Regions from separate parts of the Peribacillus frigoritolerans genome, predicted to be linked through region 2. Evidence: a T-box and tRNA genes for the amino acid it is inferred to sense, from the RefSeq annotation. Region 2 holds a T-box; the other holds one or more tRNA genes.
The links. A T-box is a leader RNA that pairs with one kind of tRNA and senses whether it is charged. The one in region 2 lies ahead of thrS (threonine--tRNA ligase), so its partner is inferred to be a tRNA-Thr.
Positions count from the first base shown of each region.

Region 1 (6,885 bases), 550 kb from region 2:
CTTGCCTCTTGGGGTTGTAGGACACTCAACATGGAGTTACAAAGGAACGGGGTAAATGAAGCGATCTGGAAAGATCCGTCGAAGAAGGTAAAAACCCTGTAGTTGAAACTTCGTTCCCTCCTGAGTGGATCCTGAGTACGGCGGGACACGAGAAATCCCGTCGGAAGCAGGGAGGACCATCTCCCAAGGCTAAATACTCCCTAGTGACCGATAGTGAACCAGTACCGTGAGGGAAAGGTGAAAAGCACCCCGGAAGGGGAGTGAAATAGATCCTGAAACCGTGTGCCTACAAGTAGTCAAAGCCCGTTAATGGGTAATGGCGTGCCTTTTGTAGAATGAACCGGCGAGTTACGATTTCATGCGAGGTTAAGTTGATGAGACGGAGCCGCAGCGAAAGCGAGTCTGAATAGGGCGAATGAGTATGAGGTCGTAGACCCGAAACCAGGTGATCTACCCATGTCCAGGGTGAAGTTCAGGTAACACTGAATGGAGGCCCGAACCCACGCACGTTGAAAAGTGCGGGGATGAGGTGTGGGTAGCGGAGAAATTCCAATCGAACCTGGAGATAGCTGGTTCTCTCCGAAATAGCTTTAGGGCTAGCCTCAAGATGAGAGTATTGGAGGTAGAGCACTGATTGGACTAGGGGCCCCCAACGGGTTACCGAATTCAGTCAAACTCCGAATGCCAAATACTTATTCTTGGGAGTCAGACTGCGAGTGATAAGATCCGTAGTCGAAAGGGAAACAGCCCAGACCACCAGCTAAGGTCCCAAAGTATACGTTAAGTGGAAAAGGATGTGGAGTTGCTTAGACAACCAGGATGTTGGCTTAGAAGCAGCCACCATTTAAAGAGTGCGTAATAGCTCACTGGTCGAGTGACTCCGCGCCGAAAATGTACCGGGGCTAAACGTATCACCGAAGCTGTGGATTGACACCGTATGGTGTCGATGGTAGGAGAGCGTTCTAAGGGCGTTGAAGTCAGACCGGAAGGACTGGTGGAGCGCTTAGAAGTGAGAATGCCGGTATGAGTAGCGAAAGAAGGGTGAGAATCCCTTCCACCGAATGCCTAAGGTTTCCTGAGGAAGGCTCGTCCGCTCAGGGTTAGTCGGGACCTAAGCCGAGGCCGAAAGGCGTAGGCGATGGACAACAGGTTGATATTCCTGTACCACCTATACATCGTTTGAACGATGGGGGGACGCAGAAGGATAGGGTAAGCGCGCTGTTGGATATGCGCGTCCAAGCAGTTAGGCCGGAAACGAGGCAAATCCCGTTTCCATTAAGGCGGAGCTGTGATGGCGAGGGAAATATAGTACCGAAGTTCCTGATTCCACGCTGCCAAGAAAAGCCTCTAGTGAGATGTAAGGTGCCCGTACCGCAAACCGACACAGGTAGGCGAGGAGAGAATCCTAAGGTGTGCGAGAGAACTCTCGTTAAGGAACTCGGCAAAATGACCCCGTAACTTCGGGAGAAGGGGTGCTTTTTAGGGTGAATAGCCCAGAAAAGCCGCAGTGAATAGGCCCAGGCGACTGTTTAGCAAAAACACAGGTCTCTGCGAAGCCGCAAGGCGAAGTATAGGGGCTGACACCTGCCCGGTGCTGGAAGGTTAAGGGGAGAGGTTAGCGCAAGCGAAGCTTTGAACCGAAGCCCCAGTAAACGGCGGCCGTAACTATAACGGTCCTAAGGTAGCGAAATTCCTTGTCGGGTAAGTTCCGACCCGCACGAAAGGTGTAACGATCTGGGCACTGTCTCAACGAGAGACTCGGTGAAATTATAGTACCTGTGAAGATGCAGGTTACCCGCGACAGGACGGAAAGACCCCGTGGAGCTTTACTGCAGCCTGATATTGAATTTTGGTACAGCTTGTACAGGATAGGTAGGAGCCTGAGAAGCCGGAGCGCCAGCTTCGGTGGAGGCGTTGGTGGGATACTACCCTGGCTGTATTGAAATTCTAACCCGCGCCCCTTATCGGGGTGGGAGACAGTGTCAGGTGGGCAGTTTGACTGGGGCGGTCGCCTCCTAAAGAGTAACGGAGGCGCCCAAAGGTTCCCTCAGAATGGTTGGAAATCATTCGTAGAGTGTAAAGGCACAAGGGAGCTTGACTGCGAGACCTACAAGTCGAGCAGGGACGAAAGTCGGGCTTAGTGATCCGGTGGTTCCGCATGGAAGGGCCATCGCTCAACGGATAAAAGCTACCCCGGGGATAACAGGCTTATCTCCCCCAAGAGTCCACATCGACGGGGAGGTTTGGCACCTCGATGTCGGCTCATCGCATCCTGGGGCTGTAGTCGGTCCCAAGGGTTGGGCTGTTCGCCCATTAAAGCGGTACGCGAGCTGGGTTCAGAACGTCGTGAGACAGTTCGGTCCCTATCCGTCGCGGGCGCAGGAAATTTGAGAGGAGCTGTCCTTAGTACGAGAGGACCGGGATGGACGCACCGCTGGTGTACCAGTTGTCTTGCCAAAGGCATAGCTGGGTAGCTACGTGCGGACGGGATAAGTGCTGAAAGCATCTAAGCATGAAGCCCCCCTCAAGATGAGATTTCCCATGGCGCAAGCTAGTAAGATCCCTGAAAGATGATCAGGTTGATAGGTCAGAGGTGGAAGCATGGTGACATGTGGAGCTGACTGATACTAATAGATCGAGGACTTAACCAACGCTTTTTAAAAAATGAAATACCTTCTTATTATCTAGTTTTGAAGGAATGAAAATTTCTTCTTGCATTTTCTCAAAAAGACGTTATAATAATATATGTCTTGAAAAATGTTAACATTGTTTGGTGACGATAGCGAAGAGGTCACACCCGTTCCCATTCCGAACACGGCAGTTAAGCTCTTCAGCGCCGATGGTAGTTGGGGGTTTCCCCCTGTGAGAGTAGGACGTCGCCAAGCAGGTTTTATATGGAGGATTAGCTCAGCTGGGAGAGCATCTGCCTTACAAGCAGAGGGTCGGCGGTTCGATCCCGTCATCCTCCACCATTTTACACCTGCCGGTGTAGCTCAACTGGTAGAGCAACTGACTTGTAATCAGTAGGTTGGGGGTTCAAGTCCTCTTGCCGGCACCATTTTAAGATAGTACAAGCACGAGCCATTAGCTCAGTTGGTAGAGCATCTGACTTTTAATCAGAGGGTCGAAGGTTCGAATCCTTCATGGCTCACCATTTTATATGCGGGTGTGGCGGAATTGGCAGACGCACCAGACTTAGGATCTGGCGCCGCAAGGCGTGGGGGTTCAAGTCCCTTCACCCGCATCTTTCATGCGGAAGTAGTTCAGTGGTAGAATACAACCTTGCCAAGGTTGGGGTCGCGGGTTCGAATCCCGTCTTCCGCTCCACTTTTCGTATGTGCCGGGGTGGCGGAACTGGCAGACGCACAGGACTTAAAATCCTGCGGTAGGTGACTACCGTACCGGTTCGATTCCGGTCCTCGGCACCATCATAATATGCGCCCGTAGCTCAATTGGATAGAGCATCTGACTACGAATCAGAAGGTTGTAGGTTCGACTCCCGCCGGGCGCACCATGTTTTTATTGCGGGAAGTAGCTCAGCTTGGTAGAGCACTTGGTTTGGGACCAAGGGGTCGCAGGTTCGAATCCTGTCTTCCCGACCACGTGATTTTTAATGAATGGGGCCTTAGCTCAGCTGGGAGAGCGCCTGCCTTGCACGCAGGAGGTCAGCGGTTCGATCCCGCTAGGCTCCACCATTTTTCAATCAGATACTTATATTATATTGGCGGTGTAGCTCAGCTGGCTAGAGCGTACGGTTCATACCCGTGAGGTCGGGGGTTCGATCCCCTCCGCCGCTACCAATAAATATAAGGACCTTTAGCTCAGCTGGTTAGAGCAGACGGCTCATAACCGTCCGGTCGTAGGTTCGAGTCCTACAAGGTCCACCATATTCATTTTTTAAAAGCCGTGGAGGTATACCCAAGTTCGGCTGAAGGGATCGGTCTTGAAAACCGACAGGGGAGTCAAATCCCGCGGGGGTTCGAATCCCTCTACCTCCTCCATTTTTTTAAAAGCAGCAAGTTGTTTTTAAACAACCTTACATAGAGGAAGCGAAAAAACGATATACACGAAAACTTGATGCAAATCGTTTCATTATTACCGTCGCGGGGTGGAGCAGTCCGGTAGCTCGTCGGGCTCATAACCCGAAGGTCGCAGGTTCAAATCCTGTCCCCGCAATTATTAGGTCCCGTGGTGTAGCGGTTAACATGCCTGCCTGTCACGCAGGAGATCGCGGGTTCGATTCCCGTCGGGACCGCCATTTTTTAAATTTAATACAAATGTGGCTCAGTAGCTCAGTCGGTAGAGCAAAGGACTGAAAATCCTTGTGTCGGCGGTTCGATTCCGTCCTGAGCCACCATATCTTATTACGGCGGTTGTGGCGAAGTGGTTAACGCACCTGATTGTGGTTCAGGCATTCGTGGGTTCGATTCCCATCAGTCGCCCCATTTCGCGGGTGTAGTTTAGTGGTAAAACCTCAGCCTTCCAAGCTGATGATGAGGGTTCGATTCCCTTCACCCGCTCCAAATATGGGCCTATAGCTCAGCTGGTTAGAGCGCACGCCTGATAAGCGTGAGGTCGATGGTTCGAGTCCATTTAGGCCCACCATATTCATATTGTTCCGCAGTAGCTCAGTGGTAGAGCATTCGGCTGTTAACCGAACGGTCGTAGGTTCGAGTCCTACCTGCGGAGCCATGGGGAAGTACTCAAGAGGCTGAAGAGGCGCCCCTGCTAAGGGTGTAGGTCGCGCGAGCGGCGCGAGGGTTCAAATCCCTCCTTCTCCGCCATTTGGCCCGTTGGTCAAGCGGTTAAGACACCGCCCTTTCACGGCGGTAACACGGGTTCGAATCCCGTACGGGTCATAACAAAAAAGGAAGCATACATTCATGTATGCTTCTTTTTTTCATTTCTTTTCATTGATATAACTATCTTTTTGTTTATAAGGAATGTCTCCAAGCTGGGAATCGATATTTTCTTCTTCTAATGTATCTTCATATTCCTTTTGCTTTTTGTTCGGTATGTCCATTCTATTTTTCCCTTCGATATCATTAGCTGCAAATCCTTCATAGTCTTCTGGAAATCCATCCGTTTCATCTTCGGTTTTATAAAGATCATTATAATTGTCATGATCGCCGGTGTAATCAGATGGCGTTTCGGATGTACCGAATTTGGCGACATCACCAAAGCTATCTTCTTTATCCACTATTTCATTTCCATGACGATTTTCAAAATGATCACCCTTGGATGGAATCAGTATTTCCTCTTCCACTGGTCGCTCTTGTGCAGTAGGCCCTTCTGGGGCATGCTCGACACAGTAGAGGGTGCTTGGGATCGCTTCAAGCCTCTCGATGGGGATTTCCCTATTGCAGGTTTTACAATGGCCATACGAACCTTCTTCCAATGCTTTTAATGCTTCCTCGATTTTCTCCATTTCTGATTGTGCATGCTCATCGAGTGCTTGATTCCGTTCCATCTCGAATAATTCGGTTCCTAGGTCAGCAGGATGATTATCATAAGATGATAATTCCCCTACGGATTCCGTCTGGCTTTTATCCAGAACAGATTGTTCATCATTTTGAATTCTACTACTTAACTCATTTTTTTCTTGAAGCAGTTCCTTTTTTAATTTTTGCGTTTGTTGTTTCGTTGCCATATCCTATTCACTCCTTCTAAAGTCCAAATCTCATTTTATATTGGTAGGATGGTTGTATTATCTATTACCCGAATCGGAGTATAGGAAAACAATATGCAACGGAAGATAGAAAAAGGACTGAGCGGATGAGCTCAGTCCTCGGAGATTAGATAAGATAGCTGATGAATAATCCAATGGCCATGAGTAAACCAAAGAAGGTATTCGTTTGGGCCGTCGCTTTCATTGCCGGGACCATCGTGATCGGCTGCGTTTTGCCTACGAAGCCTTTGATTGCGGCCATGGCCTTCGGGATGCTTAAGAAGGCAAGAAGAATCCAGGCCGTTACGCTTCCGGTAAGAACGAGCCCAACAAGCCATAGATAAGAGAAAGCGAACATGATTGCCATGAATGTCAGGGCGTTTTTCCTGCCCATCACTACAGGCATCGTTTTGCGCCCATGAGCCTTATCCCCATCATGGTCACGTAGGTTATTGGATAAGTTGATAAGCCCGACCAAAATCCCACTTGGAATGGCAATTAAGATGGCTGTTGAAGAAACATCACCGGTTTGAATGAAAAAGGCGATCAAGATTATCAAAAAGCCCATGAATAATCCAGAAAAAAGTTCCCCAAATGGTGTATATGAAATGGGCAGGGGACCGCCTGTATAAAGATAGCCGACAAGCATGCAAACCAGTCCTACTGCAGCAAGCCACCAAGATGATGCGGCACAGATATAGATTCCAATTATCAAGGCGATGGCATACATGCCAAGTGCCAAGCTCATGATTAGTTTGGGGGTCATTCCATGACGGACGATCCCGCCGCCGATGCCTACGGATTCCTCCGTATCCAAGCCTCTCTTGAAATCATAGTATTCATTGAATAAATTTGTTGCAGCTTGAATCAGGATACTGGCAATCATCATGGCAGCGAATAGTAACCAATTCACTCCATCTTCCAAAAGTGCAATCACAGTTCCAAGTAAGACTGGGACAAAAGCTGCGGTTAGTGTATGTGGACGAATTAACTCCCACCAAATCTTCCAGGTCCGTTTAAGGGGAAGTCCGTCGTATTCTGTTTGCATTATTTCTCTCCTCAAAATCATTATTGGTTCTCTCGAAATTATAACAAATATTGAAATGTTGCACAAAAGGTTATCCTAATAAAAGCTGGAAAAATGGGTAAGGGTGATAATTGGAATTCCTGGATGATCCATTTCCAAAATCAAGGGTATTTCTCTACATTCGCTAAGA
Region 1 is NZ_CP158190.1:4,950,731-4,957,615, reverse strand. Features, by position in the region: rRNA gene ABOA58_RS24550 (23S ribosomal RNA) at 1-2,651, shown strand, start outside; rRNA gene rrf (5S ribosomal RNA) at 2,770-2,885, shown strand; tRNA gene ABOA58_RS24540 (tRNA-Val) at 2,897-2,972, shown strand; tRNA gene ABOA58_RS24535 (tRNA-Thr) at 2,983-3,058, shown strand; tRNA gene ABOA58_RS24530 (tRNA-Lys) at 3,079-3,154, shown strand; tRNA gene ABOA58_RS24525 (tRNA-Leu) at 3,163-3,244, shown strand; tRNA gene ABOA58_RS24520 (tRNA-Gly) at 3,253-3,327, shown strand; tRNA gene ABOA58_RS24515 (tRNA-Leu) at 3,340-3,428, shown strand; tRNA gene ABOA58_RS24510 (tRNA-Arg) at 3,438-3,514, shown strand; tRNA gene ABOA58_RS24505 (tRNA-Pro) at 3,526-3,602, shown strand; tRNA gene ABOA58_RS24500 (tRNA-Ala) at 3,620-3,695, shown strand; tRNA gene ABOA58_RS24495 (tRNA-Met) at 3,724-3,800, shown strand; tRNA gene ABOA58_RS24490 (tRNA-Ile) at 3,811-3,887, shown strand; tRNA gene ABOA58_RS24485 (tRNA-Ser) at 3,909-4,001, shown strand; tRNA gene ABOA58_RS24480 (tRNA-Met) at 4,103-4,176, shown strand; tRNA gene ABOA58_RS24475 (tRNA-Asp) at 4,183-4,258, shown strand; tRNA gene ABOA58_RS24470 (tRNA-Phe) at 4,282-4,357, shown strand; tRNA gene ABOA58_RS24465 (tRNA-His) at 4,370-4,445, shown strand; tRNA gene ABOA58_RS24460 (tRNA-Gly) at 4,450-4,523, shown strand; tRNA gene ABOA58_RS24455 (tRNA-Ile) at 4,529-4,605, shown strand; tRNA gene ABOA58_RS24450 (tRNA-Asn) at 4,618-4,692, shown strand; tRNA gene ABOA58_RS24445 (tRNA-Ser) at 4,694-4,784, shown strand; tRNA gene ABOA58_RS24440 (tRNA-Glu) at 4,788-4,859, shown strand; gene ABOA58_RS24435 (TraR/DksA C4-type zinc finger protein) at 4,901-5,650, opposite strand; gene ABOA58_RS24430 (1,4-dihydroxy-2-naphthoate polyprenyltransferase) at 5,796-6,716, opposite strand.
Region 1: it encodes a tRNA-Thr, which carries the amino acid that the T-box ahead of thrS (threonine--tRNA ligase) is inferred to sense. The anticodon was not compared.

Region 2 (6,885 bases):
CATCTGTGCTTCCCTGACTTTATACCCCAGCTTTTCATTCCGATCATCAATTTTCACTCTTATGCCTTGATTCTTCAGTTCTTTTTGAACCTTTAAACAATAATTCAAATGAACCTGTGAGACAGGGATGATCTGTACTTGCACCGGGGCGAGCCATACCGGAAAAGCACCGGCAAAATGTTCTATCAGAATTCCAAAAAAACGATCGATCGATCCAAAAATGGCACGATGAATGACGACCGGACGTACTTTTTCATTATTTTCATCGATGTAAGTCAGATCAAATTTGTCGGGCATTTGAAAATCAAGCTGGATTGTTGCACATTGATGGCTTCGTTTTAATGCATCTTTAATATGAAAATCAATTTTCGGTCCATAAAATGCCCCGTCCCCTTCATTAACTTGATAATGTATCCCGATGCTTTCCAGTACATTTTTCAAGGCTGTTTCAGAAGCTTCCCAAAGGGAATCATCTCCCATTGAATCCTCTGGACGAGTCGAGAGCTCCACGGAATACTCGAATCCAAAAGTGCGATACACCTTATCAATCAGATGAAACACTTGTTTAATTTCACTTTCGATTTGATCCTGCCGAACATAGATGTGGGCATCATCCTGGCAAAATGTACGGACACGCAGCATCCCGTTCAATGCACCGCTATATTCATGACGGTGGACTTGACCGAATTCGGCCATCCGGATCGGTAAATCCCTGTAAGAATAAAGACTGTTTTTGAAAATAAGCATATGACCCGGACAGTTCATTGGCTTCATCGCAAATTTTGTTTGATCCACCTCTGTAAAGTACATATTCTCATGGTAATGATCCCAGTGACCCGATTGTTCCCATAAGCGCTGGTTCATCATGAAAGGAGTCCGAACTTCGTCGTAATCAGCCTCAGTCTGAAGCTCCCGCGAGAACTTCTCCAATTCATTTCTAACGATTTGTCCTTTCGGTAAATAAAACGGCATTCCAGGGGCTTCCTCCGAAAACATGAATAACTCCAACTGCTTCCCTAATTTACGGTGATCGCGTTTAGCCGCTTCTTCCAGAAATTCAAAATGCTCCTGTAAATCTTTTTTCTTTCGGAAAGCCACGCCATATACCCTTTGAAGAACTTCATTTTGATTGTCTCCCCGCCAATAGGCACCAGATACACGAGTCAATTTGAACGATTTTACAAATGATGTGGATGGAAGGTGCGGCCCTCTGCAAAGATCGATGAACTCCCCTTGTTGATAGAGCGTTAATTTTTCACCATTAGGGATGTTCTTTGCTATATCCAACTTGAATGACTCCCCTCTGTCCTCGAATAACTTCACAGCTTCTTCATAAGTCACTTCGATCCTTTTAATTTCCAGATTTTCACTTATGATATGCTCCATCTCTTTTTCAATGGCTTGTAGATCTTCTGAACTCAAAGGATGGTCTAACTTAAAATCATAGTAAAAACCATCTTCCACGACTGGCCCCATCCCTAATTCCACGTTTTGGTATAACCTTTTCACAGCCTGCGCCAAAACATGTGCCGATGTATGTCGTAATACTTGTAATCCTTCATCCGAATCCAGAGTCAAGATCGACAGTTCGGCATCCTTATTAAGCTTGTGACTTAGATCAACCAGTTGCTTATCCAGTTTTCCTGCTACTGCCTTTTTCCTTAAACTTGAGCTGATAGACCCTGCCACACTTTCCACTGTCACCCCTTGCGGATATTCCCTTTTCTGCCCATCCGGAAATTGAACTTTAATCATTTTTTCACCCATCACATAAACACTCCTTTTTTAATAATAAAAAAACGCACACATCCCTATGCAAGGGACGAGTGCGTTTACCCGTGGTTCCACCCATTTTCCCATAAGCAAAAAACACTCATGGCTCTGGAGCTTGTAACGCAGCTTAGACGATATCAGTTACTTTTGTTCACCGATATAGCTCAAAGGCGGTAAATCAGTTTCCTAAGCCAGGAAGTTCGCAGCTACCCTTCCCTCTCTGCAGGCCGTAAAAATGATTCATGTCCTCATCATCGCAATATTTTTATATATAAAAAAACGCACCCATCCCTATATAAGGGACGAGTGCGTTTACCCGTGGTTCCACCCAATTTCCCATAAGCAAGAAACACTCATGGCTCTGGAGCTTGTAACGCAGCTTAGACGATATCAGTTACTCTCTTTCACCGATATAGCTCAAAGGCGGTAAATCAGTTTCCTAAGCCAGGAAGTTCGCAGCTATCCTTCCCTGTCTGAAGGCCGTAAAAATGATTCATGTCCTTATCATGGCAATATTATAATAATAAAAAACGCACCCATCCCTAAGTAAGGGACGAGTGCGTTACCCGTGATTCCACCCAATTTCCCATAAGCAAGAAAACACTCATGGCTCTGGAGCTTGTAACGCAGCTTAGACGATATCAGTTACTCTTGTTCACCGATATAGCTCAAAGGCGGTAAATCAGTTTCCTAAGCCAGGAAGTTCGCAGCTGCCCTTCCCTCTCTGCAGACCGTAAAAATGATTCATATCCTTATCAATGCTTCTAAAATGTAAATGGATTTTTATATTGTTATATATATTACAATATATTCCCATAAGTGACAACCTCAAATTTATTTATTTTATTATAAACACTAAATTGGTATAATTAGTAAAAAAGGAGTCTCTATGAAAAGTTTAAGCAATTGGTCTATCGTATTTGCCGTGATTGGTACACTAGCATTTTGCTGTTCCCTTGCTTTACCAAAAGCCTCCGAGCTGCTTATGATTTCAGGATTCGGTGCGTTACTTATTGGTATGTTTTGCAGTTTCGGGGCCATGTTTATCAATGAACAAGGAAAGACTAAGTTTTTGGCTGTGGCTGCATTCTTTCTTTTAAGTTTCATTCTCGTTTGGAATGAGCCATTTCAAATTGTCAGGCTCTTGACCTGGATGAAAAATTAATCGAAATGAAACCCGTTCATCATGACGGGTTTTTTGATGAGTTCAATCTTCATCGGCTATCGTTCGCCTTGAATTCTTTATTCCAAGCCATAGCGTAAGTGCAGTGGTCCAGAGAATTAGCGCACATCCGAAGCCGAGCAATGATATCGGTGCAAGGATTTGATGCTCCCTCAACATGACGGTGTCTGGCACAATAAGCAATGTGATCAGCGCCAATAAACAGAGAAGCACTCCTGTTGCATAGTAGATCTTGATTTGGAAAAGTGACGCCAAAGGTAAAAAATGAATCCCAACAATAATGGCGATGATTCCCGGTATAAGATCAATCTGATTTATCAAGTTACAGATGGCAATGGCAATCCCAATCAGCAAACCTTCGGCAATGAAGACCATATTAAACAAAAATCCGATACGCCTCAGCCGCCTAGCCCCATTTTCTGAAACTTGATTGGACATTTTTTGTGATGCATGAATTAATGATATGCCTCCGATAACCATTATGATTCCGATCAATATGGCTGCGAGTTCCACGTAGGGAAACCCCCACCCCTGCAATCCCATTACACCGGTACCTGCCCACATTGTACCGAAGAACGCCATGAAAATGACTCCAATTCCAGAACCGCGAAACGCCTCTTTCATCATCAGTTTCCTTTCATCCAAAGTATTATCATACATAGAATAATAGTATTGCGCACCCTTCCCAATTATTCAGCTGCAAAAAAATGATTTAAGATGGATAATTGCCGTTTCGGAGATATAATTCGATTTTCGCAGATATATTCCGATTTTCGCAGATATAACTGGATTTTCGCAGATATATTCCGATTTTCGCAGATATATTCCGATTTTCGCAGATATATTCCGATTTTCGCAGATATATTCCGATTTTCGCAGATATAACTGGATTTCGATACAAATCCCCATAAAAAAACCTGAGTCCCCAAAGGGGTCTCAGGTTTTTTCCATTGATATCAAGCCACATCTGATTTATCGAATTGACAATCTTTTAATGATATTAATTTGGTCTTGTGATAAATCTTGTATCCTAACCAGACTACCAGGAATATCGGTAATCCGATATAGGAGACGGCGACGCCATACCAGTCGATGCTGCCGCTTAGGAATGCTCCATAGTTCTGTCCTGCTATGACGAGCATGCAAAGGGTGAATGAAAGAATCGGACCGAATGGAAACCATTTTGCTTTATATTTCAGTTCGTTTAGGTCACCACCCTGTGCAACATAGGCACGTCTAAAGCGATAATGGCTTATGGCGATTCCAATCCAGGCGATGAAGCCGGTCAGCCCGGATGCATTCAATAGCCATGTAAATACATGGTCCCCGAAAATGGAGGTCAAGAAGGCGAGTCCTCCAATTAAGGATGTCATGATCAAAGCATTCATCGGGATTCCCCTGCGGTTGACTTTAGCCAGGAATTTGGGAGCTTGTTTATCTTTTGCCATCGACCATAACATCCGCGTTGATGCATATAGCCCCGAGTTCCCTGCGGATAGTAAGGAGGTTAACACGACCGCATTCATGACGGATGCCGCGAATGCCAGTCCTGCCCGTTCAAAGACAAGCGTGAAAGGGCTTACAGAAATGTTTTCGACATCTCCGTTCAACAAACTTGGACTCGTATAAGGTATTAAGAGGCCGAGTATCAGGATGGCCCCGATGTAAAATAAGAGGATGCGCCAAAATACTTGGCGGATCGCATTCGGAACATTTTTTTCGGGTTCTTCACTTTCTCCGGCAGCAATACCAACAAGTTCAGTTCCTTGAAAAGAAAATCCCGCGATTAGAAAGATTGAGATGATCGATAAAAATCCTCCCTTGAATGGTGCCTCATCCATGGTGAAGTTTTCAAATCCGATCACCTTTCCGCCAAAAACCCCCAATATGGTCAATAGACCAATAATGATAAAGAAAATGATGGCGATGACTTTTATTAGTGCAAACCAATATTCAGATTCACCATAGCTTTTAATGGATAGGGCGTTGAGGGTGAAGACGATTCCAAGAAACAATGCGCTCCATATAAGGCTGGGTACATCAGGGAGCCAAAATTTCATGATGATGGCTGCTGCAGCTATTTCCACGGCAAGGGTGACTGCCCAGTTAAACCAATAATTCCAGCCAAGTGCAAAGCCGAATGCGGGATCAACAAAGCGTGTGGCGTAGGTGGAAAATGATCCCGACACAGGCATATAAGTCGCCATTTCCCCTAAGCTCGTCATCAAGAAATAAACCATGATTCCAATGCAGGCATATGCAGCCAGGGCACCACCAGGTCCTGCACTCTGGATGGTTGCCCCGCTTGCCAGGAATAATCCGGTTCCTATTGAACCGCCAATGGCAATCATGGTCATATGCCTTGCTTTCAGTTGCCTTTTAACTGTCGGTTCTTGATTATCAATGAGATTCATATCCATATGGTTCCTACCTCATTTTCTTTTATAGTTAAAAGTTCAAGAAATATAAGAGTTTTTAACAACCGCTTTGTGCTTTACTTGCTGGGTTACTATCCAGTTTAATTGCCATTGCCTGGTATCGTCTCCCTATTCCCGGATTGGGTGACACCATCCTGCTCAGTCTCCATTCCACACCATTGAATTAAAGTAAGGGCAATGATCTCGGCTGTGGAGAACACGTTGTCGAGCAGGATGTATTCATTTGGATAGTGGGCAACCTCGGTTACTCCTGGCCCGAACACGATTGCAGGCGTTTCACCTACATGTGTCAGCAATCCCCCATCCGTTCCCCAAGGAGATGCTTCAATGACAGGGTCCTGTCCGGCCACTTGCCGATATTGATGAACAAGCGCATTCATCAATTCATGCTCTACGTCGATTGCTCCCGGAACCCAGCGTGCCCCGAACCATTCCAATACTGGTGGGTTTTCCTTGAACCATTGGTCCACTTCCCCCAGCTGCAATAACCAGGCAGCCATTTCGTCTTTCGCCTGCTCCATCGTTTCCTCCGGCGCAACGCCCATCCTTCCTTCGATTTTCACAAGGTCGGGGACGGATGACGGCCAATTGCCGCCTTCAATGACACCTAGATTGATAGGAATCGGAATAGGCGTGTTCTGATAAAGCGGATCACTGATACGTGCATTTCGCTTGTCTTCCAAGGCACGGATATGATTGATGACAGCCATGCTTTTTTCAATCGCACTAACGCCTTCATACCTTGTTCCGCCATGTGCTGACCGTCCTTTTACATGGATCCGGAACCACATCGAACCCTGCTGTTTCGGAAAGATCCTCATATTCGTCGGTTCAGGTATCAGGGCGGCATCGGCTTTATATCCCCTCAGGACGGCCGCTAATGTTCCGGCTCCGCCGCTTTCTTCTTCAATCACACTTTGAAATATGACATCTCCCTTTAATTGGATGCCATTTTCCTTCAATGCCTGCATCGCAAGGATCAGCGATACATTTCCACCCTTCATATCGGTTACTCCGCGTCCAAACATTCTTCCATTCTTAATCGCTCCGCTATATGGGTCGTCGTCCCACTGATCCCGGTCTCCATCCGGGACCACATCGATGTGTCCGTTCAAAATGATGGAACGTCCGCCTCCAGTCCCTTTCATGATACCTACCACATTGGGGCTGTTGGAAAATTCTCTGCGTGGAGAATAGAAATATGAATGCTTTTTCAGCTCTCCGCCGTCAGGTTCCCAACTATCGATTTGCAAACCCATTTCCTGCAGCTTTTGTGCGACGATGGCTTGTGCCCCTGCTTCATTTCCTTGCGTACTCGGGGCTTGTACCATTTTTTGCAATAGGTTTGTTCCTTCTTCCCGATGATCCTCTATCCATTGGTTTATCCGTTTTTTTATATCCGGCACATTTATCCTCCTTAAATACACATATTCTCATAGATTACTGAAAGTCCCATTCCACCTGCCATACACAACGTTACCATTCCGTACT
Region 2 is NZ_CP158190.1:4,399,074-4,405,958, forward strand. Features, by position in the region: gene thrS (threonine--tRNA ligase) at 1-1,755, opposite strand, end outside; T-box leader at 1,816-2,037, opposite strand; T-box leader at 2,069-2,290, opposite strand; T-box leader at 2,320-2,541, opposite strand; gene ABOA58_RS21530 (hypothetical protein) at 2,663-2,938, shown strand; gene ABOA58_RS21535 (DUF7010 family protein) at 2,981-3,583, opposite strand; gene ABOA58_RS21540 (amino acid permease) at 3,913-5,370, opposite strand; gene ABOA58_RS21545 (peptidase) at 5,475-6,800, opposite strand; gene ABOA58_RS21550 (thiolase family protein) at 6,812-6,885, opposite strand, start outside.